3 regions of the Acidovorax sp. LjRoot117 genome follow, and region 2 is predicted to be linked to each of the others. Evidence: predicted binding sites of a transcription regulator. Region 2 holds the regulator's gene; each other region holds the start of a gene.

Region 1 (10,496 bases), on a different contig from region 2:
TCACGTCGTTATGGCGGCTGGGCGCTGCTGCGTCCGCTTCCACTTCTGCTTCAGCTTCTGCTTCTGCTGCCTGACGGATCGACCGGCGGCCCTCTGCCGGTCGATGCGCTGATGGCCTGAAGCGCAGGGCTTGCGGGCTGGCCCCATCATCGACTTTCGTTGGTCGTGGGGGGGCTGCTCAGGTCAGTACCGCGGGCTGGGTGTTGTCGAAAGGCTTGAGAGCCACCGTGGCGGCCGCGGGCAGCAATTGTTCGAACCGCTCGCGCAGGCTGGCGGCGCGCTCCGCGCCTGCGGCCAGGGCCACTTCGTCGAACATGGCTTCGCCCACATCGAGCATGCTGTCCTGGTCCTTGGCTGCGCGCAGGGCTTCGCGAAACTGCTGCGCCATCACCGGGTCGCGGCGGGCGAACAGGCGCTCGCAGGTGTCGAACAAATACATCCGCGCGCCCGCCAGCGAACGCAGGGCTTCCGCGGGCTCCTGGCGCTGGGCTGCAGGGGTGGGGGCGGGTGATGCGGGCGGGCTGGCCGGGCTGGCCGGGGTTTTGCCAGCGGCGGTGTCTGGCGCCGGCGGCAGGTCGGCCGGGCCGGTGAGGTAGCCCTGCCGCATCAGGTTGTCCACGATCTGCGCACCAATGCCGTTGTACATGGCCTGCAGGTCCGACAGCGGCTTGCCATCGGCCAGCAGCAGCAGCGAGCGTTCGCGCAGGCTCAGGGTGCGCACGCCGGGGGACAGCTCCAGGCGGGCTTTGTCGGTTTTTTGCAGCAGCATGGCGCGTCCTTGTCACGGGTGATGGCCGCGATTGCATCACCCGGCGATGACGCTGTGATGACCCCGTGCCGCACAATGGCGGGCTGCCGTGATTGCCTTAATGGCCGCAGAAACCGCTGGATGTGCGATTGCTATATTTTTTATAGATGCTAGCGACCGTCTAATAAGCGGTAGAGCCCTTTTTATTTCATAGTCTGGCTGAACGCCTTGCCGTTCGCATTCCGTGCATGCCACGGGCGGCGGCCGGCGAGGCCCCCTGAACCGAACCGCGATGACCTTGCTGCTGGCCCCGATGGAGGGGCTTCTCGACTTTGTGCTGCGTGACGTGCTGACCCGCGTGGGCGGCGTGGACCGCTGCGTCTCGGAATTCATCCGCATCACGGGCACGCTGCTGCCAGACAAAGTGTTTCTGCGCTACGTGCCCGAGCTGCGCAACGGCAGCCGCACCCTGGCGGGGGTGCCGGTGCGCGCGCAGTTGCTGGGCTCCGACCCGGTCAGCATGGCCGAGAACGCCGCCCGCCTGGCGGCGCTGGGCCCGGAGGGGATCGACCTGAACTTCGGCTGCCCCGCCAAGGTCGTCAACCGCCATGGCGGTGGTGCGGCCTTGCTGCAAGACCCGGAAAGAATCGTCGCCGTGGTCGCTGCCGTGCGCCGCGCAGTGCCGGCGCAGCTGCCGGTGTCGGCCAAGATGCGCCTGGGCTTCAACGACACCGGCCTGATGCGCGAATGCGCCCAGGCCATGGAGGCCGGTGGCGCCTGTGAAATCGTGGTGCACGCGCGCACCAAGGCCGACGGCTACCGCCCGCCCGCCTACTGGGAGCACATCCCCGCGCTGCGCGCCTCGGTGCGCGTGTCGGTGGTGGCCAATGGCGAGATCTGGACGGTGGCCGACGCGCAGCGCTGCCGCGAGGTGTCGGGCTGCGGTGCACTCATGCTGGGCCGCGGCATCGTGGCCGACCCGGGGCTCGCCCGGGCCATTCGTGCGGCCGACGGAGGCCGGCCAGGCACGGACATCGTCACGTGGGCGGAACTGTTGCCGCACATAGCGGCGTTCTGGCGGCTGGTGTGCGATGACCTCGAGCCCCGCCAGCGGGCAGGGCGCCTCAAGCAATGGCTGAACCTTCTGCGCCGGCGCTTTCCCGAGGCCGAGGTGGCCTACCAGCACGTGCGCACGATGACCGACCAGCGCGCGATCACGGCCTGGGTGGCGGCCCAGCAGCCGTAGGCGCAAGCACCGCCGCTTTGGTTGCGGCCGGGTGCGGCCGGGTGCGTCAGAGCGCGTCAGAGCGCGTCAGAGCAGGTGATCGGGGGCGAGCGGTCCCAGCAACTGCAGCATCAGGCGCAGCGGGGCACTGGCGTCCGGCTCCGACGTCGCGTCGGGCAGCCCGCTGCCTTCGGGGGCGCGCCACACCAGGCGGCCGTCGTTCAGTTCGACATGCCAGGCAGCGTCCCGCAGCGCGCTGTCGATTTGCGCGGTGGCCCGGCGCGAGAGATCGCCGCTGCGGATCAGCAGTGCGATCTCGGTGTTCTGCCGTTGCGAGCGGATGTCAAGGTTCATCGAGCCGATGGCCAGCAGGCGCCCGTCCATGATGAGCAGCTTGGAATGCAGCATGGCGCGCGAGCTGCCCATCGAGCCGCCCGCGCTGCCGCCCTTGCCACCGCTGCTGCCGGTGGAGCCCAGAGAGCCGCTGAGCACGCCGGGCAGCTCGCTGCGCATCTCGTACAGCTCCACGCCCATGGCCAGCAGCTCGGTGCGATGGCGTGCGTAGCCTGCGTGGGCAATCGGCGCATCGTTGGAGGCCAGCGAATTGGTGAGCACGCGCACCCGCACGCCGCGCGCACGCGCTGCGGCAAACGCCTGCTTCATGTCGGGCCCTGGCACGAAGTACGGCGAGATGATGAGCAGATCGCGCTTCGTCTGCCCCATGAGCTGCAGCAGGCCGTCCACCACGGTGTCGGTCTGGGCCTCGCGCAGTTCACCCTCGCCCTCGCTCGCGGGGCGGTCGGCCGGCGGTGCATCGCGCGCGGGGGCTGTGAAGGCCGTGCTGGCCGGTGCGGTGGCCGAAGCCGAGGGCGGCGCAGGCGCTGCGGACGAGGCGCCTGCCCGTGCCGTGACCGCTGGCGCTCCCCCAGTCGCGATGGATAGGGGCGTGGCTTTTGCCGGTGCCTTTTCTGGCAGCGTGGGGGTCGATGCGCCATCTGGCGGGATCTTGGCGGGTTTGTCCACCAGCACCGCCGCGGGCGCCCAGGTGAACTGTGCCTGGGCGAGGTCCATGGGCTGCTGGTCCCAGATGCGCGCGCGCTGGGTGGCGGTGGCGCGGCGTCCGTCGGCGGCCGGCTGGTTGTCCGGCGCCAGCGTGCCCCCCTGGCCCTTGATGCGCTCTTGCTGCGCCGCGTCGGTGGTGCGCATGCGTTCGCGCAGTGCATCCAGCTCTTCGCGGGTGATGAGGGACTGCACCGGGTAGGCACGCTCGTTGTTCCAGTAGCTGTCGAAGCTGCGCGAGAGGTCCTGCACGATGGGCCCCGCGGCCAGCACGTCCAGGTCGACGAAGTTGCCCGAATCGGCATTGCCAAAATACGCATCGCCCAGGTTGCGCCCGCCGGTCACACCCATGGCGTTGTCAGCAATGAAGAGCTTGTTGTGCATGCGCTGCTGCACGCGCGAGAAATCGCCGATCACGCTGAACATGCGCCCGATGGGTGAGCCCCGCGCGCCGGTGAGCGGGTTGAACATGCGCATCTCGATGTTCGGCACGAATGCCAGGCGCATCACCTGCGCATCGCGGCCAGTGCTGTGAAAATCGTCGAGCAGCACGCGCACGCGCACGCCGCGCTGGGCCGCGGACACCACGCTGAGCAACAGCCGTTCGCTGCTCGCATCGGCATGGATCGCGTAGTACTGCAGATCCAGGGTCTTCTGCGCGGCATCCACCAGCGCCAGGCGGCTGCCGTAGGCGGCCTGCGGGCCGCTGAGCAGCAGGAACCCGGAAGGATGGCGGCCGCCCAAGGCGGCACGCCGCTCGTCCACCAACTGGCCCAGTGCCGTACCCGCAGGAGAGGGCAGCGCGCTCGAGACCGGTCTGTCCACATCCTTGGGCAGACCGGCGCAACCCGTGATGGCCCCGGCAAGCAGCACGGCCAGGAGGGCCAGCCATCCATAGCGGGCGGTGGCGGTCAGAAAGGCGGGGGCTGTGTGCGTGCGCGGCATGGCGCGATTGTGACCGCGCACCGCGTGCCGTGCCTGTCGGACGCCGCGCCTACCCACCCATCGCCATCGGACGGCAGACACAAGCGTTCAGCCGTTGCTGGCTTCAGCGGCCCGACCGCCGTCCAGGCCGGTCACCGCCCTCCGTACTATTACCAGCTCACTTCCCGATCGGGCGTGGAACTGATCTTGTGGACCGACAGGTCGGCACCATCGAACTCCTCTTCCTGGGTGAGCCGCAGGCCCACGGTGTTCTTCAGGATGCCGTACACCACGAACCCGCCCACCAGCGCCCACACCACGCCCAGGGTGCTGCCGATCAGCTGCGCCGAGAAGCTCACGCCGCCCAGGCCCCCCAGCGCCTTGGTGCCGAAGATGCCCGCGGCCAGCCCGCCCCAGGTGCCGCACAAGCCGTGCAAAGGCCACACGCCCAGCACATCGTCGATCTTCCACTTGTTCTGCGTGAGGGTGAACATCAGCACAAAGATCGCACCCGCCACAGCGCCCACCACCAGAGCGCCCAGCGGGTGCATCAGGTCGGAGCCAGCGCACACGGCCACCAGGCCGGCGAGCGGGCCGTTGTGCACGAAGCCGGGGTCGTTCTTGCCCAACACCAACGCGGCCAGCGTACCTCCCACCATCGCCATCAGGGAGTTCACAGCGACCAGGCCCGAAAGCTTGTCCACCGTCTGCGCGCTCATCACGTTGAACCCGAACCAGCCCACCACCAGCACCCAGGCCCCCAGTGCCAGGAACGGAATGTTGGACGGCGGGTGCGCCGAGATCGCCCCGTCCTTGCGGTACCGGTTGGCGCGCGAGCCCAGCAGGATCACCGCGGGCAGCGCGATCCAGCCGCCCATGGCATGCACCACGATGGAGCCTGCAAAGTCATGGAATTCCTCACCGGTCAGGCCCTTGATCCAGGCCTGCACCCCGAAGTGCTGGTTCCAGGCGATGCCTTCGAAAAAGGGGTACACAAAGCCGACGATCACCGCCGTTGCCATCAGTTGAGGCCAGAATTTTGCGCGTTCTGCAATGCCACCCGACACGATGGCCGGAATGGCCGCGGCAAAAGTCAGCAGGAAGAAGAATTTGACCAGTGAATAGCCGCTTTGCTGGACCAGCGATTCCGCACCCACAAAGAAGTGCGTTCCGTAAGCCACGCTGTAGCCCACCACGAAGTACACCACGGTGGACACCGAGAAATCCACCAGGATCTTGACCAGCGCATTGACCTGGTTCTTCTTGCGGACCGTGCCCAGTTCGAGAAAGGCAAATCCGGCATGCATGGCCAGCACCATGATGGCGCCCAGGAGAATGAACAAGGCGTCCGTGCCCTGTTTGAGTGCTTCCATAACTTCCTCTTGCGTTGAATTGATCTTCTTTGGTGCGTCTCCAAGTCTGCCGACCAGAAACGCACCAAATCAAAGCAAGAAGCAGGCCTAAATGGTGTATTATTTGCACCATTTCGGTCGGAGAAGTTAGGAAAGCGCGCCTAATGTTGCTTACGCGGTACAAGGAGTGGAGGCGCGATCCGCATGGGGCTCTGTGTGTGCAACTGCAATATTAGCTAGCGAAGTGCTTAGCTATGGTCTAAAGCTACGGCAGCGATTTGTGCATGGCTGGGGCAGCGGAGTTCTTTTGGTCCAGCTAACCTTACCAGGTGCTAAAAGTGATTACGTCCTTTTATCGACGCAACTATGCGCAGGTCGGCGCCCACCATATCTACGGATCTGAATTCCAGGTAAAGCCCATCAGCAAGTGCAGCCAACGGACCGAAATCAGCCATGGGAGCACCGAGACCTAGCCACCGAGGTGCGAGATAGATCAGCAATTCATCAACCAGACCTTCACGGATGAAGGATCCGTTCAGTTTGTGGCCTGCCTCAATGTGGAGTTCATTGATGCCTTTTTGCGCCAGGTCTTGTAGCATGGCAGACAAGTCCACCTTGCCTTCGGCGTTGGGCAGATAGGTGACATGGATGCCTTTGGCTTCCAGGGCGAACTGCTTGGCGGTGTTCTCAATTGCCGCGTAGATGTAGCAGTTTCGGCCTTCAATGAAGAGATTTGCGTCAAGAGGAGTAAGCAGCCTGCTATCCACAACGACCACATGTGGCTGTCGCACTGTGTCAATCTCCCGCACGTCGAGGCGTGGGTTGTCATCTAGAACAGTGCCAATGCCCGTTAACACAGCGCAAGCTCGTGAACGCCAAGCATGTCCATCTGCGCGAGCGGCGGGCGAAGTTATCCACTGACTGACACCATTTTCCAATGCGGTCGTTCCGTCCAGCGAAGCCGCTACCTTAATTCGTACCCAAGGAATATTGCGAACCATTTGATCGGAAAATTCGTTGCGCACGGAAATGTAAATTCTTTCTGAAGCATGTTTGATGCAGCGAGACTTGGGATTTTACATAGGATAAATAGATTTCTATTGACCTATTGCTATTTTTTGGAAAATCGCCCAAATTGCTTTGAGATATAAATTGCCTATTAAGAGTGTATTATTTGCCCCAGCAATCAACATTATAGCCCGCGTCGCCTGATGTCTTACTTGCGGCGCCCCTTAGCCCCGTACTGCTCAGAGTATAGGTGCCACACTTGTCGCTAGCCTGAGGACCATTTTTGGGCGTTGCAGTCAACGTATAGGCAGTGGCCGTGTTACTAGCTGCTATAGCAATAGCATAGCGCTTGTTGCTGTCAGAAGCCCAAGTCAGCGCAGTTGGCAAAGATGCGGTGGGATAACTGCCCGTCGCTGTTGCCGCTCGCTCAAGCCACTGCTGCGCCTGAAGGAGGCCAGCACGCGCTTCTGCACGGTGACCACGGCGAACATATTCTTGGTAGCTTGGATAGGCAATTGCCGAGAGCACGCCAACTATGGCTACAGTAACCATCAATTCAATTAGCGTAAAGCCTCGTGAATTATATGGTGATAATTTGTTCTTCATAATAATTTTCACTTGTTTTTACTTCAGTTGACGCCAGCCTGGACGCAGAAGCAACTGTGGATAAATTTTCAGCGCATCCGTTCGGCCGTCATTGCCTTTGCGAACCTGTTTTGCGCCAGTTGTAAAACGCAGTTCTTTGCTGGAAGACGACATTCTGGCATAATTTAAGCTGCCGCTTTTGTCTGCATTATCATAAAGCCCATCACCATTTACATCCATTATTGGAAGTGGGGCTGGTGTACCAGCCGCGATATTGACGATTGTACGATATGTTTTTGCTGCGCTGGGTTGTGGTGCGCAAACTTCTTGCCCGCTCGCTGTGGCGCTCCCAGAAGCAGGTTTTTCACTAATAATTTCTAAATTATTGCCTCCATTGTAGAAGGCGAAGCTGGAAGTGACACGCTCGCCGGCGACTGGTAAATCCATGTACCATCCCATCTTCACGGTGCACCCTGTATTGGTTGGTTTGCATGCATAGGCGACCTCTTGCGTATTAAGTGTCCAAAAAGATCGACCTGTACTGACCCCTGTACCCGCTGTTCCTAGCCCTGTGTTCGCCAAAATGTTATCTGTCCCATTGTTCACGGATTGTGATTGCAAGACACTACGATCACTTACTGTGGCTGGAGTTGGGTTGGATGTCTTGATCTTTACCTTTCCAATGTTCGTTCCGGTAGATTCAATCAAATAACTAGTATTATCCAAAATTGAATATACGGTTTGTACTGAAGTATCGCTACGATCCGATTCGGTCAGGCTTTGACCCGTGCCAAATGCAATCATTAATCCGCCAACCGTGCGATTGGGTCTAAGAACGGGGGCTGTCGTAATTGGCTGTCGACTGGTTGAGCCGCCGGATGTATACGTTGCTGTAAAGAGTGGGTTTCCGTTAAATGCAACACCCCATTGTGTTGCATCAATGTTGGAAATGTCAAATTTCCACATGTTCCCACGCAAATCACCTGCATAAACAAAGTCAGGTGAACCATCGCCATTTACATCCAGAAATTGAGGTGCGGACAGCCCATTCCCTACTGCTTCCGCTGAGCCAACAGCTGCGGCAGGGATCTTTCTGAGCGCTTTGTCTCCATCGAGGTACTGGATTATTAATACAGGGCGTTCATTTGAGCTGTTATAGCCATTGCCAGATATATAGGCCCACCTGCCATCGTTGGTGCGAGCGATTTGCAGAGCCAATTGCTGATTACTCTCTGCAACTGTCGGTGATCCAAATATATGGCCGATATCGGCCTCAGCATTGGCGTCTGCTGGCTTTGCTGGTGGAACCGCATCTGTAACAGGAGCCGCCGTCTTATCCATGACTACCAAGTCGGCTGCATTCGCTTCGGCGAAATTGGTAGCCGGGGCGGGTATAGACGACGATGGATCTAGAGGTCCGGGCTTTGTTACATCTAAGACAAAGAAACCTCTGCCACCGGCGCCCAAGGTTCCAACAAGATATGTGCGCCAGTCTGGAACGGCGGTTGTTCCAACATTAACATCACCTGATGCCGGGGATCCATCAACGTAGTATCTGTGATCATATGTAGTGTTGGTGAGGGATGAAATATTCTGCACCACGCCATGAGGCACATATGCAATTTTCTCCTGGCCATCCTTGGCAGAAAATCCGTGAAGCATCCCATCATTTCCACCCACATACAACATGGGCATACGGCCTCGATTGGCTGACGCAAAGGCGTTATAGGAAAGGCTGGGATTCCCATTAGCTGGCGGGCCGACATACCAGATGGCGGAATTGACAATATCACCCTGGCGATTTTTTCGATTGCGGAAATTGGCGGTGGCATTAGTTGCGCTAACGTTGCTGGCTTCTTTAGTGCGATCGCCACGAATAAAATTAACTCGATCTTGCCCTCTCCCGTCACCTGCAATTGAAGCAGCAGATCCAACTGTTCCATTATTTAGCCACATTTGCTGAGATGCCGCCGTAGCCGATGTGCTCAGATTGGCCCACTTAAAAGAAATGCCGGTGGAAGCGGGGGATGCAATTTTGTATGAAAGGACTAGGCGGGTGTTGATATTGGCTGTGTCCAGCTTATCCGCAGTGGATAGGCCCTTGGTCGTGCTTCCAGTCACAAGGCCCCAGTCTGGATTGGGCGTGAAATTGCCAGCAGTATCAATAGAGCTCGATGTCACATAGCCATACCACCGGTTGTCATTTGAGTTTCCATCATCTGCTGCAATATAGTTGGTCTGAAAAGATTGAGTGCCTACACGGCTGACGGAGCCGGACGCAGAAGTAAAGCCTGAAATTGGTGCGGTGGTATCAACAATAATGTCGTCGAAAATATCCGCAAAAACTGCCGTCAAATCACCGGTAACAGGATAGTATTTGCCTCGGCTATTGATTGCCATGTGCCACATTTCTTGAGGGCGGTATCTGTCATAGTCGTTGTCCGCGGCAGCTGAGGTGACATCATCCCAAGTTGTATTACCAGTAGCCAAGCTTGCATATCCCACTCCTGTTCCGGTAGTGTTATACATTGAAAAAACTCCTCCCGCCCATTGAGGTGAGGTTGCGTTGACCTTGGCCAAGGTGGCTGCAGTGGTTCCGTATCCGATCGTATATTGAACCAAGTGCTGCCAGTTTGCAGGGTCGTTCTTCGGGTTCCAATATTCATCAAAGGTCACTGTCTTGGCACTGGCTCCACTGCCATTATTATATGTTTCTGGTCCTGTTTTTTTGATTTTTGAGTTGACGCTATTGTTGATGGTGGGTTGTAAATCGGTCGCCCAGTGATAAAATGCTATGTCTGCTAATGTGGGATATGCATAATTAATATTATCGCTATTATTCTTAATTATGGTATTTGCTCCAAAACCGTCTCTGTAAATTTTTGTTTGATTTGCTGTTGCAGAGTAAGCAGTCCCATCCGGGAAGGTGACTGCTTTTCCGTCAGCATTTTGTATGCTCTGCGCTAAGGGGTCAGTGGCTCGTATCTTTGTATTGAATGCAAACCCGTCAGCCGCGCCCACTTTGCTAGGAGGGTTGGCTGGGTAGTAAGTTCTAGGCACGTTGTAATTCCAGCCGCCATCTGTCAAGAAAATGTGATAAGCACGACGGCAGGCAAGCGGATTCGAATCGCTTGTTCCAGGGGTCGCATTCCAAGGGCTGCTTGTGCCTGTGGTTTTGAGGTACTCGCCAGCGTTCCACACCACCATATGAGACGGGGTGTTAGTGGTGCCGGAAGATGTTCCTGTGGTAAGTTTTGAAACCCAAGTTTGAAAGTCTGTTTTGTGGGTGGTGTCAAACTTTCCCATTGCATTTTTGCCACCACAGTTTCCACCATTCGATGGAATGTTGTTGCATGTAAAGGATTGCCATGCCAACCTAAACTGACCATCATACTTTGTGGTATTGATCAGTGTGCCATTGAGGCCATCTATAACATTCGCAAGCCTACTCTGCGTTTGTCCAGCGTCAACGGTGGCCATACTTCCTGATGTGTCTACCGTAAGGATAACGTTAGGCACCGGGGCCTTGTAAGCAGTGCCTGCGGGGTACTGCACCAAAGGAATTTGGGCAGCCCAACCTGCTACGGGCGCCCAA
Region 2 (10,496 bases):
TATCACCAAGTTCGTTCTTGCTTACAAAAGAGAAGATTTCCTGGAAGCAACCAATCTGGGCAAGGCTCAGATTGAAAAAGTTAAGATCGGCAATCGACCAGACGAAGCCCGCTATTTGGTCGATTACACCTATAGAGCAGCCATTAGAATTTCCGACTGGGATACTGCATTAAAGGCGCTTGCTGTACGGGCAACCTTATGGCCTGAACTGAAAGCAGGCTCTTGGCTTCTTGCCGCACGATTGCAGGCCGGGTTGGCACAGAGCCGTATTTCTCCAGAAGCGATCGACTCGTATAAAAAGGCGCTTTCTGCAAGCACTACATCGGAGCGCCAGCAGATTATTCGCGATCTTCCTCCCACTTATCGGGATGTACTCCAGCCGAACCAAACAAAATAACACCCTCAATTATTAGGAACTTGCTATTTTTGGGTAAAATATTTATAACTGCCGAATGAAGATTACTAGACGGAAATTTCGCAGGTCCTTGGCCGTTGGGCAATGACTCTCCTTGCAGGCAGTAAGCGCATGATGAGGCCCTGCGCATCGGACTGAATGTCTCAAACAACAGAGCTGAAGAGCTTGTCAGCAAACAGGCTCGGCACGCGGGCTCAGCCGGCGAATGCGGTTACCACGACCACCAAGGCGGTCGCTATCGCCGTGGGCCACGACCAGCAATTGACCCCGTCCTAGCCAGTCGTGGCGAGCAACCCACACGGCGCCTGAGTCTGGCAGCTAGCACCAGGGTGGGCGCAGGATATGCATAGGGGCTACTATGACCGGTTTGACGGCTACAGGGCATGATCGATGACACACATACCCTGTCCGCTTCTCACTGCAAAGCGCGCCCCTTCGCATGGCAAGCCTGCTAATAGGCGAGCGAATCTGCCCAGTCAAGGAAAATTTTCCGCCAAACAAATGCGTGTCAGTCGCCACGGGCAAGGTTGCAGAGCTTCCGCCCGCAACAGGCCCGGTTGTTTTTTCTGGGGCGACGAGCCCTCGCGTATTGCCCAGACAGCGTGCAATAGGTTAACCCTGGTGCAACACACTGCTCCGTAGCAGTTCACGGATCGTAGGCGGCATCGCCGCCGCCTTGCGGTCGCGCTTGCCGATGAAGACGATACCGATCTTGCCGCGGGCCACCTCGCGCCCCGAGGTCTTCTCGGTCATGCGGAACACGAGGTCGAAGCCATAGCGGTTGAAATCCACCGGCGCCATCTCCACGCACATGGTCTCGCCATGAAAGCCCTCGGACTTGTACTGCGCCACGATGTCGCCCACCACGATGGACAGCCCGCCCACGTCGGCCTCCGGGTAGCCCAGCGACTGGAAGAAACGCACGCGCGCCTCGGACACCAGGCTCAGCAGCTGCGCGTTGTCCAGGTGCCCGCCCTGGTTCACATGGCTGATGTAGATCTGCATCTCGGTGGAAAAACCGAACTGCGCGGGAAGGTCGAAGACGATGCGGGCCATGGCTGGGCGGTGGGGGTGGAGCGGAGGTGGAAGCGTGGAACAAGGACAACGGGCGGGCACCCGCGGTGGCGGCGTGCATGCGGTACTGCGCAGGGCCGCTGGGTGCCGGGGATTTTCTGCAGCGACAGGCCCTGCGGCCCACGGCGGGTGGTGCCATGGGGCGGTGCGGCACATCCGGGCAGCTTCTTGCTGACAGCACGCCCGGTGTCTCTTATGCTCGCAGGCATGAGATTTTACCGGAGCCCCTCCCCCGGCCTTTTCCGCCAGGCCGTAGCCGCCACGCTGGCAATGGCCGCGCTGGTGCTGGCACCGATGGCGGGCGCCCAGACGCTCTACAAAACGGTGGGCCCGGACGGCCGGGTCGTCTACAGCGACAAGCCCCCCACGGGCGTGGGTGTGGACAAGGCGATGAAGCTGGACAACCTGCCGGTCAGCGTGGTGCCGGGTGCAGAGCCCCGCGCGGCCGACCGCAGCCCCAAGACCGAGCCCCCCGCCGCAGCACCCCGTGGCGACGTCGTGCTCTACATGGCCACCTGGTGCGGCTACTGCAAGGCCGCCAAGGCGTACCTGGCGCAAAAGGGCATTGCCTACCGCGAGCTGGACGTCGATACGCCGGTGGGCAAGGCGGCCTTTGCACAGATTGGCGGGCGGGGTGTGCCGGTGCTGCTCACCAACGGCCAGCGGTTGTCGGGCTTCAGCGCGCAGTCCTACGACGCCGTTTTCGCGCCCCAGCGCAAGTAGCCTGGCCTCGCACCCCACCGCACCGCAGTTGGCGGGCCGGTGGGTGGGCGGCGATCTTCCGGCGCAGGCCCTGCAGCGCTGACAGAGCTACAGCGCCTTGCGCAGATTGGCCGGCGCGATCTTGAGCGCTTCGCGGTACTTGGCCACCGTGCGGCGTGCGCACTCGATGCCCTGCTCCTTGAGCATCTCGGCGATCTGGCTGTCCGACAGCGGCTTGGTGGGGCTCTCGGCCGCGACGAACTGCTTGATCAGCGCGCGCACGGCGGTGCTCGACGCATTGCCGCCCGTCTCGGTGCCCAGGCCCGAGCCGAAGAAGTACTTGAGCTCGTAGGTGCCGATGGGCGTGGCCATGTACTTGGCGGTGGTCACGCGGCTGATGGTGGACTCGTGCAGGCCCAGCTCGTCGGCAATGTCGCGCAGCACCAGCGGGCGCATGGCCAGCTCGCCATGCGTGAAGAAGTTCTTTTGCCGCTCCACGATGGCGCGCGAGACGCGCAGGATGGTGTCGAAGCGCTGCTGGATGTTCTTGATGAACCAGCGCGCCTCCTGCAGGCGCTGCTGCATGCCCTGGTGGCCTTCGCCGCCCTTGTGGCCGCGCAGTGCGCCGGCGTAGATGTCGTGCACGCGCAGGCGCGGCATCACGTCGGGGTTGAGTGCGACGATGAAATTGTGCTGCCCGTCGCGCCCGTTGGCGCGGCCCGCTTTGCGCACGATGACGTCGGGCACGATGATGTTGCGCTCCACGTCCACAAACTTGCGGCCCGGGCGCGGCTCCAGCCGGGCGATCAGGGCCATGGCGGCGCGGGTGCGCTCCTCGCCGTCGCCGCACAGCTGCGTCAGGCGGCGGATGTCGCGGCGCGCCAGCATCTCCAGCGGCTGCTGGCACACGCGCAGCGCGGTCTGCACGGTGTCGGGGTCGATCTCGCTGTCTTCGTCCGCGGCCAGCGCCTTGAGCTGCAAGGTCAGGCACTCGCCCAGCCCGCGCGCGCCCACGCCCACGGGCTCCAGGCTTTGCAACAGGCGCTGCGCCACCGTGAAGCGGTGCACCAGCTCCTCGATCTGCTCCAGGTCGTCGGGGCCGGCCAGGCTGATGGCCAGCTCTTCGAGCGGGTCTTCGAGGTAGCCGTCGTCGTTGAGCGATTCGATCAGGAACCGCAGCGCCGCGCGGTCCACCTCGGACAGGCGCAGCGACAGCGCCTGGCGGTGCAAAAAGGCAGTGAGCGATTCGTGCGTGCGGGCCAGCTCGGTGGCGTCGGCCTCGTCGCCTTCGGCATCGTTGCGGTTGCGGGCGGGCGCATCGCCGCCCCATTCGGTGTCGTTCGGTGCGACCTCGACGGTGCCGTCGCCGCTCCAGTCGGGCTCGTCGCTGGCGCTGCTGCCCGGCTCGGAGTCACCCAGCGGGCCGTCGGCCGCGGTATCGCTGGACGTGCTGGCGGTGGTGGCGCCGGGGGCGTTGGAATACAGCGTGTCGTCCGCGCTGTACTCGTCGGGCTGGGCAGGAACGTCGGCCGCCTCCAGGCCGAACTCTTCGCGCGGTGCCTCCTCGGCATTGCGCTCGAGAAACGGGTTCTCGTCGAGCATCTGCTCGACCTCCTGGCCCAGCTCCAGCGTGGACAACTGCAGCAGCCGGATGGACTGCTGCAGCTGCGGCGTGAGCGCCAGGTGCTGCGATACGCGCAGTGACAGGCCGGGCTTCATCGGGCAGCCGCCTTGCGGCCTGCAGGGCGCGCGGCGCACGCCGCCCCGCGGGGCGGCACAAAGGAGAGGCGGGGGTCGAACGTAAGGTCCATCGGTCTGCTACATGCGGAAGTGTTCGCCCAGGTACACCCGGCGCACTTCGGCGTTGTCGACGATCTCGGAAGGGGTTCCCTGCGCCAGCACCTGGCCGTCGCTGATGATGAACGCGTGGTCGCAGATGCCCAGCGTCTCGCGCACGTTGTGGTCGGTGATGAGCACGCCGATGCCCCGCGCCTTGAGGAATCCGATGATGCGCTGGATCTCGATCACCGCGATGGGGTCGATGCCGGCGAAGGGCTCATCCAGCAGGATGAAGCGTGGCTGCGTGGCCAGGGCGCGGGCGATCTCCACGCGGCGGCGCTCGCCCCCGGACAGGGCCATGGCGGGCGAGGCCCGCAGGTGGTCCACCCGCAGCTCCTGCAGCAGGGCGGTGAGGCGCTCTTCGATGGCCTCGCGCGGCAGCGGCTGGCCGTTCTCGCCGCGCTGCAGCTCCAGCACGGCGCGCACGTTTTCCTCGACCGACAGCTTGCGGAAGATGGACGCCTCCTGCGGCAGGTACGACAAACCCAGGCGCGAACGGCGGTGGATGGGCATGTGGGCGACCGACTGGCCGTCGATACGGATGTCGCCCGCATCGCTGCGCACCAGGCCCACGATCATGTAGAACGAGGTCGTCTTGCCCGCTCCGTTGGGGCCGAGCAGCCCGACGACTTCGCCCTTTTGCACGGTGAGCGACACATCCTTGACGACCTTGCGGCTGCCGTACGACTTGGCCAGGTGCTGCACCTCCAGCCGGCTGCCGACCTGTGGGTCTGCAGCGGAGGGTGCGCCGGACGAGACAGGCTGCGCGCTCACTGGGCGCCGCCGCCGAGGGTGTTGCTGGGGCGCAGCGCCGGTGCCGACGACGGCGCGGCAGGTGCTGCGGCGCCCGGTGGCGGGTCCTTGGGCGCCAGCACTGCGCGCACGCGGCTGCCAGGGGCCGGGGTGTCGCCTGCGGTGCTGGTGGACGGCTTGCGCTGGCCGTCCACGGTGAACACGTCGGTCAGGTTGTTGTAGACGATGACGGCGCCGGTGATCTCGTCGCTCAGCACCGCACCGCGGTAGCGGCGCAGCTCGGCGCGGGTGATGAAGCGCACGTTGTCGGCCTTGCCGTCGTACTCGATGACCTCGCTCTCGCCCTCGATGAACTCGTCGGGCGCACCAGGCACGGTGTCGCGCTTTTGGCGAAAGAACGCGCGCTTGCCCGCCTCGGCCGTCACCACCCCGTACTGGTAGCCCTCGGCGTCCTGGCGCACATCCAGCCGCGCACCGCGCAGGATGATGGACCCCTTGGTCATGACCACGCGGCCGGTGAACACGCTGGTTTGCTTGAGCTCATCGTGCCGCAGGGCGTCGGCCTCGATGTTCATGGGTTTGGCGCGGTCAGCCTTTTCAGCATGGGCAACGCCATGAATGCAGGCCAGGGCCGTGAGCAGGAGGGTTGGGAGGATGCTGTGTTTCATAGGGCACGAATCTTGCAGTTCATTGTAGCCACCCCAAGGCATGCGCCATGGAAAAAGACCCGCACGCTTCCACGCGCGTGGGGTCTCTGGCCCTAAGGAGTCGCTTCCTCGGCGCGGGACGGCAATGAAAAAAGCCCGCATCCGCGGGCTTTTTCGTGGGGCATGCCGGGCCAGGCGGCTCGGGCTTACTTCTGCTTGGTGAGGAACTCCACCACTTGCAGCACGTTCTGCATGTTGCCGGCCATGGTGCCGTCGGTGTAGTACTTGCCGGCCACGCCCATTGAGGGCACGCCTTCGACGCCGTAGGCGTCCTGCAGCTGCGATGCGCGGCGCACCTGGTTCGACACGGTGAAGGAGCTGTAGATTTCCTTGAACTTGGCGGCGTCCACGCCCTGCTGGGTCACCCAGGCCAGGATTTCGTCGTCCTTGGCGAGCTTGGCTTTCTCGACATGGATGGCGCGGAACACCTTGGCGTGCAGGGCTTCGAGCTTGCCCATGCCCTCCAGCGCGTAGAACAGCTTTTGCTGCGGCACGAAGCTGGCGTTGAACGCCACGGGCACGCGGCGGATGGACAAATCCTTGGGCGCGGCCTTGACCCAGGCATCGAGCGTGGGTTCGAACGCGTTGCAGTGGGGGCAGCTGTACCAGAAGAACTCGATCACATCGACCTTGCCGGCGGGCGCGTCGAGCGTCACGGGCTTGTCCAGCCGCTTGTAGTCCTTGCCCTCCTTGAACTGGCGGGCCTGGGCCAGCGCGGGCGTGGCGACGGGCAGCGTCAGGGCGGTGGCGGCGACTGCCGAAGCAGTGGACAAAGAAAACTCACGGCGTTTCATGACAAAGACTCTCCTAGTTCAGGTCTGGGGGATGGGAGCCGCGCCCCCGGAAAAAGTTCAGCCCGCGCAGTCCGCAGGCCCGCCGTTCAACGCTGCACGCGCACCAAGGCCGACTCCACGCCCGTGCCGTCCAGCTTTTCCTTGAGCTGCTCGGCGTCGTCGCGCTTGGCAAACGGACCCACGCGCACCCGGAAGACCGGCCGGCCGTTCTGCTCGCGTTCGCTCACGCGGGCTTCCCAGCCCAGCATGGCCAGCTTGGCGCGCTGGGCGTCCGCGTCGGCCTGGGTGCGGAAGGCACCGGCCTGCACGAAGTAGTCGAACGGGTCCACATTGCCCTTGGCAGCAGCCTTGGCCACGGCCAGGTCGCCCAGCGGGTCGGCGCCGGGCTTGCTCTCGGCCTTGGCGGCCTCGGGCTTGCTGGCGGCCGGCTTGGGTGCGGAGGCCGCAGCCCGCACATCCGGCGCCGGCGCCGCGGCGGCGGGCGCCGACGCGGGGGCAGAAGCCGCGGCCACCGGGGGGCGGGCCGGGTTCTTGCCGTACAGCGGCGAGTTCGGGTCCCAGTTCTTGTTCTTTTGCGACTCGGCCGCGTCCAGGTCGACACCGCGGCCATTGCTTTTGTTCAGGAAGGGTACCGGCACCTTGGTCACGAACACGGCCACCGCCAATGCGGCGCCCAGGCCCACGATGACCCCCACGATGAAGCCGATGATCGTCCCGCCCGTCTGTTGTTTCTTCATAGTGACTGCTTACATTCTGGCTGGAGCCGATACGCCCAGCACGGCCAGGCCATTGTGCAATACCTGTGCGGTGGCCGCGACCAGCGCCAGGCGGGCCTTCTTCACGGCCTCGTCGTCGACCAGGATGCGCTCGGCATCGTAGTAGCTGTGGTAGCTGGCGGCCAGGTCGCGCAGGTAGAAGGTGACGTCGTGCGGCGCCTCGCCGTCGGCGGCGGCCGTGAGCATCTCGGGGTACTTGGCCAGCTGCAGCATCAGCGCCTGGGCCTGCGGGCCCTGCAGCGCCGACAGGTCGACGCCGTGCAGCGACGCCACGTCACCACCGCCGGCCTCTTGCCAGGCCCGCAGCACCGACTGGATGCGCGCGTGGGCGTACTGCACGTAGTACACCGGGTTGTCGTTGTTCTGCGCGACGGCCAGGTCCACGTCGAAGGTGTACTCGGTGTCGGGCTTGCGGCTCAAGAGGAAGAAGCGGACCGCGTCCTTGCTGGTCCACTCGATCAGGTCGCGCAGCGTGACGTAGCTGCCCGCGCGCTTGCTGATCTTGACCTCTTCGCCGCCCTTGACCACGCGCACCATGGTGTGCAGCACGTAGTCGGGGTAGCCCAGCGGAATGCCCACATCGGCCGCCTGCAGGCCGGCGCGCACGCGGGCGATGGTGCCGTGGTGGTCCGTGCCCTGGATGTTGACGACCTTGGTGAAGCCGCGCTCCCACTTGGCGATGTGGTAGGCCACGTCGGGCACGAAGTAGGTGTACGTGCCGTCCTTCTTGCGCATGACCCGGTCCTTGTCATCGCCGTAGTCCGTGCTTTTGAGCCACAGGGCGCCGTCCTGCTCGTAGGTCTTGCCGTTGGCGACCAGCTTGTTGACCGTGGCGTCCACGCGGCCGCTGGTGTACAGGCTCGACTCGAGGTAGTACTCGTCGAACTTCAGGTTGAAGGCCTGCAGGTCCTTGTCCTGCTCGTTGCGCAGGTAGGCCACGGCGAACTGGCGAATGGATTCCACATCATCCACATCGCCGCTGGCGGTGAACTCGCGGTCGTCGGCCTTGACGGTTTTCTTGGCCAGGAAGTCGTTGGCGATCTCCTGGATGTACTCGCCGTTGTAGAACGCCTTGGACGCCGGGTTCTCCGGGTCGGTAGGCCAGCAGTCGTCACCGGGCTTGAAGCCCTTGGCGCGCAACTGGGTGCTGGTGGTCAGCGTGTGGATCTGCACGCCCGCGTCGTTGTAGTAGAACTCGCGGTGCACCTTCCAGCCCTGGGTGCTGAACAGGTTGCAGATCGCGTCGCCCAGGGCAGCCTGGCGGCCGTGGCCCACGTGCAGGGGCCCGGTGGGGTTGGCCGAGACGAACTCGACCAGCACGCGCTGGCCGTTGTCCTTTTGGTAGCCGAAGCGCTCGCCGGCGGCCAGCACCTCGCGCACCACTTCCTGCTTGGCGGCGGGCTTCAAGCGGATGTTCAGAAAGCCGGGGCCGGCGATCTCGATGGCGTCGACCCAGCGGGTGAAGGCCGGCGTGCCCTCCAGCGCCGCCTTGAGCTGCTCACCCAGCGCGCGCGGGTTGAGCTTGAGCGGCTTGGCCAGCTGCATGGCGGCGGTGCAGGCGAAATCGCCATGCGCGGCCACTTTGGGGGATTCGAAGGCAGCCCGCCCCGCAGAGCCGGGCGACAGTTTTTCCAGCTCGCCGGCCAGGGCCGCGAGCAATTCATTTTTTGCAGTGAGCATCGGCGGATTTTACGGGGCGTCCCATGCCGTCTCCCGGCACCCTGTGGCAACGGGCACCATGTGTGCTTTTTTTGCTTCTCGCCAGAGGGCGTGCGGGACGGAGGAAGTCTGTGCGGGGAGTGATCGTCAAGACGCCGTGGCGCTGGCTTCGGCGGTGCGACATCATTGTTGCCCGGGCGGCTGGCATACGGCGCCAGACGGCACCAGCCAGCTCCAGCACACGCTGCGCAGCCGTTCACCAAGCGGTCGCGCCGCAAAAACAACCAATGACCCAGGGGCACGGCGCATAAGCTGCCGAAGGGGTCGGTGCCGCACTGTTTCGCGTTGTAGGCCCGCACGTTCTATGGTGCAATTCCGCCGGGACCCACCTACAACGCATTCACTCCAGGAGCTTCCATGAAACAGCTGATTTCCCTGACTGCACTCGGCCTGGCCCTGACCCTGGGCGCCAGCGTCCACGCCGCCGAAGACGCCAAGGCGCCGACCAAGCAGCAATCCAAGATGGCCACCTGCAACGCCGACGAAAAGGCCAAGACGCTCAAGGGCGACGAACGCAAGGCGTTCATGAAGGAATGCCTGTCGGCCAACAAGCAAGAAAAGCAGCAGACCAAGATGAAGACCTGCAACGCCGACGAAAAAGCCAAGACGCTCAAGGGCGACGAACGCAAGGCCTTCATGAGTGAGTGCCTGAAGGGCTGACACGCCCCACCGGCCCGGCGCTGCCGCGCCACCCGCCCACAAAAAAGCCCGCCCGTGACAGCCACCGGCGGGCTTTGTCGTCTGAACGCGAGCGGTCGGGCAACCGCCCCTACCAGCCCCTCGCCCAGAACACCGCGATCACCGCGACCACGGGCAGCCCGTGCGCCTGCATCATCACCAGGCGGCGCACCTTCTTCACTTCCAGCGCATCCGGCAGGGCACCCGTGGCCCGCAGGTTGCGGCGCCAGCGCCGGAACATGATCGACGGCCAGATCGACAGGAGGGCCAGGACCACCACGAGCGTGATCTTGATGTGGAACAGCGGCTGCGACACGTACCAGGACGCGCCTTTGACGCCCCACAGAAGGCGTGCCAGGCCACTGCCGATCATCAGCATGGCGGCCGCGCCGTAGATCGCATCCAGCCGCGCAAGGCGCTCGACGACGGCGGCGTTCATCCATTCGATGCGGCACAAGGCCGCCTGGCTCGACAAAAAGACCACAAAGGTCAGGATGGCCACCAGATGCAGGGCGGCCAGGGTGGCTTCGAGAGTCATGGGGGTTTCCTTGTCATCGCGGCCTCCGTGTGCGGCGCTGTGGGCGCGCTGCTCCACTGGGGAACCGGTTGGCGGCCATTGTGCTTGAGGAAGCTGCCCGTTCACCGCGGGGCACAACCGCCGAAGGCCTTCGACTCCTGCGTCGGCACCCCATGAACACGCGCTGAACCAGCTTTGCGACGCAGTAGCCCCCACGCAAAAAGCGGTGCAGACCCGAAGGCCCGCACCGCTTTTTTTGGGGGATTGAACGGCAGTTCGCCGTGCAGATCAGGCGGGCCTCACGGCAGACGACACCACCGGCGCCACTTCTTCCACCAGGGGGAGAGGCTGGGGCTCGCCGTCCAGCGCAGCGTTCAGGCGGTCATAGTCCAGCGCGTTTTCCCAGCGCGAGACCACCACCGTGGCCACGGCATTGCCGATGAAGTTGGTGAGCGAGCGGCATTCGCTCATGAAACGGTCCACACCCAGGATCAGCGCCATGCCGGCCACCGGCACTTCGGG
Region 3 (10,496 bases), on a different contig from region 2:
CTGGCCGACCCGGTGCAGGTGGCGGGCATGCGCTTCACCGAGAACAAGCTGGTGCTGTTCGGCGTGGCACTGGCGCTGTCGGCCGCGCTGATCGCGCTCCTCAAGCTCACCTTGCTGGGCAAGGCCGTGCGGGCGCTGATGCAGTCGCCCACGGGGGCACAGCTCGTGGGCATCAACACCCGGCGCCTGCACCCGATGATGTTCGGCATCGGCCTGGGCCTGTCGGGTGTGGCGGGGGCGCTGCTGTCGATGACCTACGAGATCTCGCCCTCCATGGGCGAGCCCTACACCGTGACCGCGCTGATCGTGATCACGCTGGGCGGCTTCGGCAGCCTGGCGGGCAGCCTGGCTGGGGGCCTGCTGCTGGGTGTGGTCGAGGCCCTGGGCATGCACCTCAGCAGCCCCTCTCTCAAGATGCTGCTGAGCTATGCGGTGTTCATCGGCGTGCTGATCTGGCGTCCTAACGGCCTCTTCTCCAAAAAATGAAACTCCATTCCAACAAGCCCTGGCTCGCGCTCGCCGTGGGCACGGCCTTAGTCGGCACCCTGCCCTGGCTGGTGTCCGAGTTCATGGCCTCGGTGCTGCTCAGCTGCCTGATGTACATCGCGCTGGCCACGAGCTGGTCGCTGTTCTGCGGTGCCACGCGCTATCTCTCGCTGGCCACCTCTGCCTTCTTCGGCATCGGGGCGTATGCCAGCGCCACGCTGCTCGGTAGCCTGCCCTGGCCGCTGGTGATCGTGGCCGGCGCGCTGATCGCCGCCGTGGTGGCCGTCGTGATGGGTGCGGCGGTGCTGCACCTGCGCGGCACCTACTTCGCGGTGCTCACCTTCGGCATGACGGAGCTGATCCGCCATGCGGTGACCTTTGTCGAAAAGCAGGTCTCCGGCACGGTGGGCCGTGTGCTCACGGTGGTGCCCAGCAACGAGACGGTGTACCTCACGGTGCTGCTGATCGCGGCGGCCGCCATTGCCACGGCCATCGCCATCCAGCGCAGCCGCTTCGGCCTGGCGCTCTCGGGCATCGGCGCCGACGAGCAGCGCGCCCAGACCCTGGGCGTGGACACGCGCCTGGCCAAGATCGCGGGCTTCGGCATCACCGCCGCGTTTGCCGGCGCCGTGGGCGCGGCCATGGCGGTGCGCTGGACCTACATCGAACCGGCGGCCGTGTTCAGCCCCTTCATCGGCTTCCAGACGGTGCTGATCGCGCTGATCGGCGGCGCGGCCAGCATCGGCGGCCCGGTGCTCGCGGCCATCGTCTTCAGCCTGCTGGCCGAGACGCTGCGCCTGCAGCTGCCCTACGGCTACATGATGGTGCTGGGCCTGCTGCTGATCCTGTGCGTGATGTACCTGCCCAACGGGCTGGCCACGCTGTGGCAGCGCAAGCGGGCGGCCACGCCCGCCGCACCTGCCACCGAGGCCGGCCATGTCTGAAGCCCTGCTGACCATCGACAGCGTGACCGTGCGCTTTGGCGGGCTGACCGCCGTGGACGGCGTGAGCGCCACGCTGCATGCGGGCGAGCTCATCGGCATCATCGGCCCCAACGGCGCGGGCAAGACCACGTTCTTCAACGCGATCTCGGGCGTGCAGCCACCGACCTCGGGCACGCTTGTCTGCGGGGCCGACGACCTCACCGGCAAGGGCCCGCACCACTATGCGGCCCACGGCATCGCGCGCACCTTCCAGACACCGCGCGTGTTCCCGGACATGACGGTGCGCGACAACGTGCGCTTCGGCATGCAGTTCGCGGGCCGCCACCGCCAGGGGCCCGTGGGCCTGCGCAATGAGGACGAGATCCTGGCCATGCTGGGCCTGTCAGCCCTCGCAGACCGGCCCGCAGCCGACGTGACGCCTTCGCAGCAGCGCCTGCTGGAGATCGGCATGGCCCTGGGTACGCGCCCGCGCCTCTTGCTGCTCGACGAGGTGGCCGCCGGCCTGACCGAGGCCGAGGTGGACGCGATGGCCCAACGCATCCGCCGCCTGCGCGACGACTGGGGCCTCACTGTGGTGTGGATCGAGCATGCGGTGACCACGCTGCTCAAGTACGTGGAGCGCGTGCTGGTGCTGCACCAGGGCCGCAAGATCGCCGACGGCACGCCCTCCGAGGTGGTGCGCAACCCGGAGGTCATCGAGGCCTACCTGGGCGATGAGATGGGCACACAGGCCACGCCCGAAGGAGCTACGGCATGAGCGGCGCACACCTCTCGGTACAGGGCCTGACCACGGGCTACAACGGCTTCCAGGTGCTGCAGGACCTGTCGCTCGAATCAACGCCCGGCATCACCGTCATCGTCGGCCCCAACGGCGCGGGCAAGACCACGCTGCTCAAGGCGCTGGCAGGGCTGCTGCCGCGCCAGGGCACGGTACTGCTCGACGGTCAGGCCGTGCCCGCAATGAATGCGACGGCCTGCGTGCAGCGCGGCCTGGCCCTGGTGGCCGAGGGCCGCCAGCTGTTCCCGCAGATGACGGTGACCGAGAACCTGGAACTCGGCGGCTGGCTGGTGCCCTCGCGGGTGCGCGCCGAGCGCCTGGCCCAGGCCTTCGAGGACTTTCCGCGCCTTAAGGAACGCGCCCAGCAACTGGCCGGCACCATGAGCGGTGGCGAGCAGCAGATGGTGGCCGTGGCCCGCGCCATGATGAGCGGCCCGCGCCTGTTGATGCTGGACGAGCCCTCGCTGGGGCTGGCACCGCGCATGGTGGACGAACTGCTGGCCATCGTGCAGCGCATCGCGGCGCAGGGCGTCACCGTGCTCATGGTGGAGCAGAACGTGCGCAAGGCGCTGCAGGTGGCCCAGCGCGGCTATGTGCTGGAGCGCGGGCGCATCGTGGCCTCTGGCGAGGCTGCCACGCTGCTGCAATCCGATGCGGTACGCCAGGCCTACCTGGGCGTGGCCTGAATCTTTTCGACCCACTCGTATCCGACTTTTTCCCTTGTCCTTCAGGAGACTGATTCCATGACTGCCATTTCCATGCTGATCCACGGCGAGCGCGTGCAAGCCACCGGCGGCGCGACTTTCGAGCGCCGCAACCCGCTCGACGGCTCCGTGGCCACCACGGCCCCCGCTGCCACCGTGGCCGATGCCCAGGCCGCCGCAGACGCCGCCGCCAAGGCCTTCCCGGCCTGGTCGGCCCTGGGCCCCAATGCGCGCCGCGCGCTGCTGCTCAAGGCGGCGAACGCACTCGAAGCCAAGGGCGACGCCTTTGCTGCCGCCATGGCCGCAGAGACCGGCGCATCGGGCCTGTGGGCGGGCTTCAACGTGCACCTGGCGGCAGGACTGCTGCAGGAGGCTGCGGCCCTGACCACGCAGATCGCCGGTGAGGTGATTCCGTCCGACGTGCCCGGCAGCCTGGCCATGGGCGTGCGCCAGGCCGCAGGCGTGGTGCTGGGCATCGCGCCGTGGAACGCGCCCATCATCCTGGGGGTGCGCGCCATCGCCACACCGCTGGCCTGCGGCAACACGGTGATCTTGAAGGGCTCCGAGCTGAGCCCCGCCACGCACGGCCTGATCATCGAGGCCCTGCAGGAAGCCGGCCTGCCCCCGGGCGTGGTGAACTTCGTGACCAACGCACCCGCCGACGCCGGTGCGGTGGTCGAGGCCATCGTGTCCCACCCGGCCGTGCGCCGCGTGAACTTCACGGGCTCCACCAAGGTGGGCCGCATCATCGCGCAGACGTGTGCCAAGTACCTCAAGCCCGTGGTGCTGGAGCTGGGCGGCAAGGCCCCGCTGCTGGTGCTGGACGATGCGGATGTGGATGCCGCCGTGGCGGGCACCGTGTTCGGCTCGTTCGCCAACTCGGGCCAGATCTGCATGTCCACCGAACGCATCATCGTGGACAACGCCGTGGCCGACGAGTTCGTTGCCAAGCTGGGCGAGCGCGCCAAGGCCCTGCCCCTGGGCGACCCGCGCAAGGGCCCGGTGGTGCTGGGGTCGGTGGTGGACATGGCCACGGTGCACCGCTGCAATGCGCTGATTGACGACGCGCTGGCCAAGGGCGCCACGCTGGTGTGCGGCGGCAAGAGCGAGAACACGCTGATGGCCGCCACCATCCTGGACCACGTGACGGCCGAGATGGACATCTACCGCGAGGAGTCGTTCGGCCCGGTCAAGCCGGTGGTGCGGGTGAACGGCGTGGAGGAGGCGATCGCCTGCGCCAACGACAACGAGTTTGGCCTGTCATCCGCCGTGTTCAGCCGCGATGTGTCGAAGGCGTGGAATGTGGCGGCGCGCATTGAGTCGGGGATCTGTCACGTCAACGGGCCGACGGTGCATGACGAGGGGCAGATGCCGTTCGGGGGCGTGAAGAGTTCGGGGTATGGGCGGTTTGGAGGGATGGCGGGGGTGCGGGAGTTTACGGAGCTGCGGTGGATTACGGTGCAGACGACTGCGCGGCACTATCCTTTCTGAAGCGGTGCTGTCTGTGGATTGAGGTTGTCCTGCCGCGCATCCGTTCGGGCTGAGCTTGTCGAAACCGGGGCGCATCGACCCATGGCCGTTCGGGTTGAGCTTGTCGAAACCGGGGCGCATCGGTCCACAGCCGTTCGGGTTGAGCCTGTCGAAACCGGGGTGCATCGACCCATGGCCGTTCGGGTTGAGCTCGTCGAAACCGGGGTGCGCTCGCAGGCTCGCTGGTTTGTACCGCGTGCCTGGTTCAAGGGCGGAGGCCGGGAGTCGCCCGGCGTGCGAGTAACTTTCTTTCGCGTCGCCGAAAGAAAGTCACCAAAGAAAGGGCGACCTACAGCCTGCGTCCCCACTCGCCCTGCGGGCGAGTGGGGCAACCTGCGGTGCTCGGTCGCGGGGTGCGCTGCGGAACTCGCTGCGCGCTGGGCGCTACGCTCAAACATCCGCAGCGAGTCAGTTCACGATGCGTGTGTCCTTCGGCACACGCTCACCCCACGCCCTGCGCTCCTCGGCGCATCCTGAAGGGCTGGGGGAGAGAACATCCACACGGGCCATCGCTGCGCTCGGCCTGGCGGTCGCGGCGCGAAGCGCCTGCGCGTTCGGGGCCGAGCAACGCGATGGCCCGTGTGGCTGTTCGGCTGTTGGGATGTTCGGCTGTCCACCCCCTGCTGGCTGCGCCTGCGGCGGGGCGGTTGCGGGGTGAGCATGCGCGTCGGAGCGCGCATGCCTCGTCATCTAGCTCGCCGTGGTTGTCTGAACGTAGCGCGCAGCGCGCAGTGAGTTCCACGGCGCACCCCGCAACCGCCCCGACGCAGGTCTGCCCCGTAGCGCAGCGAAGGGGTCGCAGACTGGGGGTCGCCCTTTCTTTGGTGACTTTCTTTCGGCGACGCGAAAGAAAGTTACCGCGCCGCCGGGCGCGCACCCCGGCTCCCGCCCTCAGCACAGGCATGCCGCCGAATCAGCGAGCCCGCGAGCAGCACCCAGGTTTCGACAAGCTCAACCCGAACGGATGGGGTTACGGAAGGGCAAGGTTTCGACAAGCTCAACCCGAACGGCCTGCGTTGCGAACTGTTCGGCATGTAAACGGTTTCTCGAACGCAAGGTACCGGCGTCTCGACAAGCTCATCAAGCCCCCGCAGCAATCGCATCCAACGGCCACCGCGGCTTCACATCAAACGCATAGTCGCTGCTGGCCTCCTGCTGCCCCGCCTGCAACCGCATCGCCGCCGCCATCGCGATCATCGCCCCGTTGTCCGTACACAAATGCAGTTCCGGGTAGTGCACCCGCACCCCCGCAGCCGCACAGGCCGCATTCAGCTGCGCACGCAAATGCCGATTGGCCCCCACGCCACCGGCCACCACCACGCGCTTCAAGCCTGTCTGCTTGAGCGCCGTCAGCGTCTTGCGCACGAGCACGTCCACGATCGCTGCCTCGGTGCTGGCGGCCAGGTCGGCCTTGCGGGCTTCGAGCCCATCGCCCAGCTTCTTGGCCTGCGTGAGCACCGCCGTTTTGAGCCCCGCAAAAGAAAAATCGAGGTCTCCGCTATGCAATAGAGGCCGCGGCAGCTTGAACGCCGTGGCACTGCCTTGCTCCGCCAGCCGCGACAACGCAGGGCCGCCCGGGTAGCCCAGGCCCATGAGCTTGGCGGACTTGTCGAAGGCCTCCCCGGCGGCGTCGTCGATGGTCTCGCCCAGGATCTCGTAGCGGCCCACGCCGTCCACGCGCATCAGCTGGGTATGGCCGCCCGAAACCAGCAGGGCCACGAAGGGAAACTCCGGCGGGTCGGCACTCAGGAAGGGCGATAACAGATGCCCTTCCAGGTGGTGCACGCCCAGCACGGGCTTGCCCAGCGACGCCCCCAGCGCGCACGCCACGCCGGCGCCCACCAGCAAGGCGCCGGCCAGGCCCGGGCCGCGGGTGTACGCCACCACGTCCACGTCGGCCAGGGTGTGGCCGGACTCGGCGAGCACCTGCGTAGTCAGCGGCAGCACGCGGCGGATGTGGTCGCGGCTGGCCAGCTCGGGCACCACGCCGCCGTACGCCTGGTGCATCTCGATCTGGCTGTGCAGCGCGTGCGACAACAGGGTGGGCACGGCGGAGTCGTCGGTGGAGCGCACCAGGGCCACGCCGGTTTCGTCGCAGGAGGATTCGATTCCAAGGATCAGCAAACTCATCGCCCGAGTGTAAAACCCGCACCGGGATGGCCCGCCGCCACGGCACAAAGCCCCTGCGGGCGGTGGCCGGCAGGGGCTTTGCCGTGAGGAGCGTGGTGCGCAGAAGGCGGTGGAGCCCACCGACCTGGCGCAACCTCAAGGGACCGTTACCAGCGGTCCGACCGCATGCGCAGCTCCCAGCTGCCGCTGCGCAGCTCGTACACGCCCACGGCGCCGTAGCGCTGCTCGCCCTTGTCGTCCCAGGTCATGGTGCCGATCACGGGCGCGTAGCCGTTGATGCTGTGCATGGCCTTGGTGATCTCCTTCGGCTCTGCCGACTTGGCCTTCTGGATGGCGGCAGACAGCACGTACATGCTGTCGTAGCTGTAGTGGCCGCCATAGGCGGGCGGCTTCTTGTACGCCTCGATGTACTTTTCAAGGAAGGGCTTGCCGGTGGCGAATTCCTTGGCCTCCAGCACGGGCGACGTGGCGTAGATGCCGTCGATGATGCCGGCGCCCTTGACCATGTCGGTGGTCTTGATGGTGTCGCCGCCCAGCAGGCTGACCTTGGTGTGGTCGACCTTGCGCAGGGCCTCGAGCAGCGCCAGCGCCTGGAAGTCGTTCAGGGTGGAGACGATGACTTCCACCTTGGCGGCCTTGAGCTCGCCGGCCAGTTCATTGAACGCCGTGGTCTTGTCGTCGAACGACTTGCGCACCACGACCTCTTTCTTCTCGGTCTTGAGCTGCGCGGCCGCACCGTCGGCCAGGCCCTTGCCGTAGGGCGTGCCGTCGTCCAGTGCGGCGTAGCGGGACGCACCGAGCTGCGTGGCGGCGAACGAGCCGATGGCGCGCGCCTGCAGGGTGTCGTTGCCGACCATGCGGAAGGTGGTGGGAAAGCCCAGCTGCGTGAACTTGGGGTTGGTGGAGATGGCGATCTGCGCAATGTCCTTGGCCGCGTAGATGGGCGCGGTCTCGATGCTCACGCCCGAGTTCAGGTGGCCGATGACCGCCACCACACCCGCATCCACCAGTTGCTGGGCCACGGTCTTGCCGGTGGCGGCGTCGGCCTTGTCGTCCACCGAGACCACCTCCAGCGTCACGCGCTTGCCATCCACGGTATAGCCGCCCTTGTTCAGCTCGGCCACCGCCAGGTTCACGCCGTTGAGCAGATCCTGCCCCAGCGCGCCCAGCGGGCCGCTCAAGGGCTGGGCCACGCCGATCTTGATGGTGTCGGGCACCTTGCTGCACCCGGACAGGAGCAGCAGCGCCGCAGACGTGACCGCGGTCAAGGCCAGGCCGGCGGAAAGAAAACGGCGCCGGTCGTTAAGCTTGTTCATGCAGATTCCTCATCAGTATGTCAATGTGACCAGATGTATATGCGAGCGAATGGAAGGCGGCTATCGGGTATGCCCTGCCAATCATCAAACTATTAGCAAGTTTCAGGCCCTGCAAGGCACGCAGGGCTCGGTGGTGTGATGATCGGACGTCCTGCACCGCTTCTGCGCACCAATTTGTGGCGTAAAAATTGCTTATGCTTCTGGGTATGAACGAGTCTTTGCGCATCGTGGTGGTGGCCCCGGACCTGGCCATCGCCGATCCCGACGACGAACACGCCGTGTTGCAGGCGGAACGTTCGCGGGCGCTGCGCATCGGGCTGCTGGAGAACAACTTCAACCTGGTGGCCACGCTGCCGGCCGACGTGTTCCTGAGCGAGCGCATCGCGCAGCTCCAGCCCGACCTGATCATCGTGGACGCCGAGAGCGAGGCGCGCGACGCGCTGGAGCATGTGGTGGTTGCCACGCGCGACGAGCGCCGGCCCATCGTGATGTTCACCAACGACGAGGACACCTCGCACGTCAAGGACGCGGTGGCCGCGGGCGTGTCGGCCTACATCGTGGCCGGCCTGTCGCCCCAGCGCATCCGCCCTATCCTGGACGTGGCGATGGCGCGCTTTCAGCACGAACAGGCCCTGCGCGCCGAGCTGGCCGATGCCAAGACCGAGCTCAAGGACCGCAAGACCATCGACCGTGCCAAGGGCCTGCTGATGCAGCGCCAGGGCCTGACCGAGCAGGCAGCGTACGAGAAGCTGCGCAAGACGGCCATGGACAAGGGCCTCAAGCTCGTGGACGTCGCCCAGCGCATGCTGGATGTGATGGACCTGCTGGGCTGAACCCGTGACATCCCCCCTGAGGGCCTGCGCGCCCGCAGCAGGGGCTTCTCGGTGTGCTGCATGGCCGCGCTTTTATCCTTCCCGCCCTGCCCTGGTCCGCGCCCACTTCTCGCCCCCTCCCAGATGGTGCACCGCACAAAGGCAGTGCGGGCGTTCCCGCTGCACCCATTGCACCACCATTTTGTTTAAAACTGGCCGCTACCGCTTGACAGACAAGCGCCACAAGCTATCAATTCCATAGCAATCACCACCCCGCGCAGGCGCGCAGCTGGTGCATCAAAGGTTGGCACGCAGCTTGCATAAACCCTGGCAAGACCAATGAAGGTCTTGCCCCTGACAGCAGCGGCCCAACGACGGGCCGGTGCTGATGCCAGGCCCCAATGCTTGGCAATGGACAAAGGCGTCCCCACCCGCCCCGACGTATGCATGTGTGCATCTCGCGGGGTGTGGTGTGGACGCCTTTTTGTTTTTAACGCTACGAGGAAGTGCCCCATGACCGATCTGCTCAAAACCAGCCTCAACCGCCGCACCGTGCTGCAGGCCGCTACCGTGGGCGCCGTCGGCGTCAGCCCCGCGCTGCGTGCGCTGGTGCATGCCCAGGGCTCTGACGCCCCCGAGAAGAAGGAGGTCAAGATCGGCTTCATCCCGCTGACGGACTGCGCCAGCGTGGTGATGGCCTCGGTGCTGGGCATCGACAAGAAATACGGCGTGACCATCATCCCCACCAAGGAAGCCTCCTGGGCCGGTGTGCGCGACAAGCTGGTCAACGGCGAGCTCGACTTTGCCCACGTGCTGTACGGCCTGGTCTACGGCGTGCACCTGGGCCTGGCCGGCCCCAAGAAGGACATGGCCGTGCTGATGAACCTCAACCACAACGGCCAGGCCATCACGCTGTCCAAGAAGCTGGCGGACAAAGGCGCCGTCAACGGCGCGGGCCTGGCCAAGCTGATGGCCAGCGAGAAGCGCGAGTACACCTTCGCGCAGACCTTTCCCACCGGCACGCACGCCATGTGGCTGTACTACTGGTTGGCGGCCAACGGCATCAACCCGATGAAGGACGCCAAGGTCATCACCGTGCCGCCACCACAAATGGTGGCCAACATGCGCGTGGGCAACATGGACGGGTTCTGCGTGGGCGAGCCCTGGAACCACCGCGCCATCATGGACGGCATCGGCGTGACTGCCACCACCACGCAGGACATCTGGAAGGACCACCCCGAGAAGGTGCTGGGCACCACGTCCGAATTCGTGCAGAAGTACCCCAACACGGCACGCGCCGTGACGGCCGCCATCCTGGAGGCCAGCAAGTGGATCGACGAAGGCCTGGCCAACAAGAACAAGATGGCCGAGACCATTGCCGGCAAGGCCTACGTGAACACCGGCGTGGACGCGATCAACCAGCGCATCCTGGGCCGCTACCAGGACGGCATGGGCAAGACCTGGGACGACCCCAACCACATGAAGTTTTTCAACGACGGCGCGGTGAACTTCCCATACCTGTCGGACGGCATGTGGTTCCTCACGCAGCACAAGCGCTGGGGCCTGATCAAGGACCACCCCGACTACCTGAACGTGGCCAAGGCCGTGAACCGCATCGACGTCTACAAGCAGGCCGCCGCCGCATCGAAGACCCCCGTGCCCAAGACCGAGATGCGCAGCAGCAAGTTCATGGACGGCGTGGTGTGGGACGGCAAGGACCCCGCCAAGTACGCCGACAGCTTCAAGGTCAAGGCCTGATCGCCGTGGCCTGACGACGACATCCACTCCGCCAGCAC

What was found. Region 2 encodes sigma-54, which starts transcription at its own class of promoters, with help from an activator protein. Its sites were predicted from a motif close to TGGCANGNAANCTGCTTT; they were not measured.
Region 1: the regulator sigma-54 is predicted to act here: its motif matches at 5,401-5,418, upstream of ACSQ3D_RS00210 (ammonium transporter).
Region 3: the regulator sigma-54 is predicted to act here: its motif matches at 8,066-8,083, upstream of ACSQ3D_RS16210 (ANTAR domain-containing response regulator).

What each region holds. Positions count from the first base shown of each region.
Region 1 is NZ_CAXUPO020000001.1:38,033-48,528, reverse strand. Features, by position in the region: gene ACSQ3D_RS00230 (methyltransferase) at 1-74, shown strand, start outside; gene ACSQ3D_RS00225 (hypothetical protein) at 179-769, opposite strand; gene ACSQ3D_RS00220 (tRNA dihydrouridine synthase) at 1,041-1,994, shown strand; gene ACSQ3D_RS00215 (phospholipase D family protein) at 2,061-3,977, opposite strand; gene ACSQ3D_RS00210 (ammonium transporter) at 4,127-5,329, opposite strand; partial or broken gene ACSQ3D_RS00205 (RibD family protein) at 5,641-6,321, opposite strand; gene ACSQ3D_RS00200 (type IV pilin protein) at 6,479-6,922, opposite strand; gene ACSQ3D_RS00195 (pilus assembly protein) at 6,941-10,381, opposite strand.
Region 2 is NZ_CAXUPO020000016.1:12,352-22,847, reverse strand. Features, by position in the region: gene ACSQ3D_RS25550 (O-antigen ligase family protein) at 1-397, shown strand, start outside; gene ACSQ3D_RS25545 (acyl-CoA thioesterase) at 1,028-1,471, opposite strand; gene ACSQ3D_RS25540 (glutaredoxin domain-containing protein) at 1,697-2,212, shown strand; gene ACSQ3D_RS25535 (RNA polymerase factor sigma-54) at 2,300-3,910, opposite strand; gene lptB (LPS export ABC transporter ATP-binding protein) at 4,010-4,804, opposite strand; gene lptA (lipopolysaccharide transport periplasmic protein LptA) at 4,801-5,451, opposite strand; gene ACSQ3D_RS25520 (thiol:disulfide interchange protein DsbA/DsbL) at 5,637-6,284, opposite strand; gene ACSQ3D_RS25515 (SPOR domain-containing protein) at 6,371-7,021, opposite strand; gene argS (arginine--tRNA ligase) at 7,031-8,740, opposite strand; gene ACSQ3D_RS25505 (PsiF family protein) at 9,137-9,439, shown strand; gene ACSQ3D_RS25500 (DUF2214 family protein) at 9,549-9,995, opposite strand; gene ACSQ3D_RS25495 (dicarboxylate/amino acid:cation symporter) at 10,263-10,496, opposite strand, start outside.
Region 3 is NZ_CAXUPO020000005.1:226,096-236,591, forward strand. Features, by position in the region: gene ACSQ3D_RS16175 (branched-chain amino acid ABC transporter permease) at 1-486, shown strand, start outside; gene ACSQ3D_RS16180 (branched-chain amino acid ABC transporter permease) at 483-1,430, shown strand; gene ACSQ3D_RS16185 (ABC transporter ATP-binding protein) at 1,423-2,187, shown strand; gene ACSQ3D_RS16190 (ABC transporter ATP-binding protein) at 2,184-2,894, shown strand; gene ACSQ3D_RS16195 (aldehyde dehydrogenase) at 2,952-4,403, shown strand; gene tsaD (tRNA (adenosine(37)-N6)-threonylcarbamoyltransferase complex transferase subunit TsaD) at 5,523-6,572, opposite strand; gene ACSQ3D_RS16205 (branched-chain amino acid ABC transporter substrate-binding protein) at 6,719-7,888, opposite strand; gene ACSQ3D_RS16210 (ANTAR domain-containing response regulator) at 8,095-8,721, shown strand; gene ACSQ3D_RS16215 (CmpA/NrtA family ABC transporter substrate-binding protein) at 9,214-10,458, shown strand.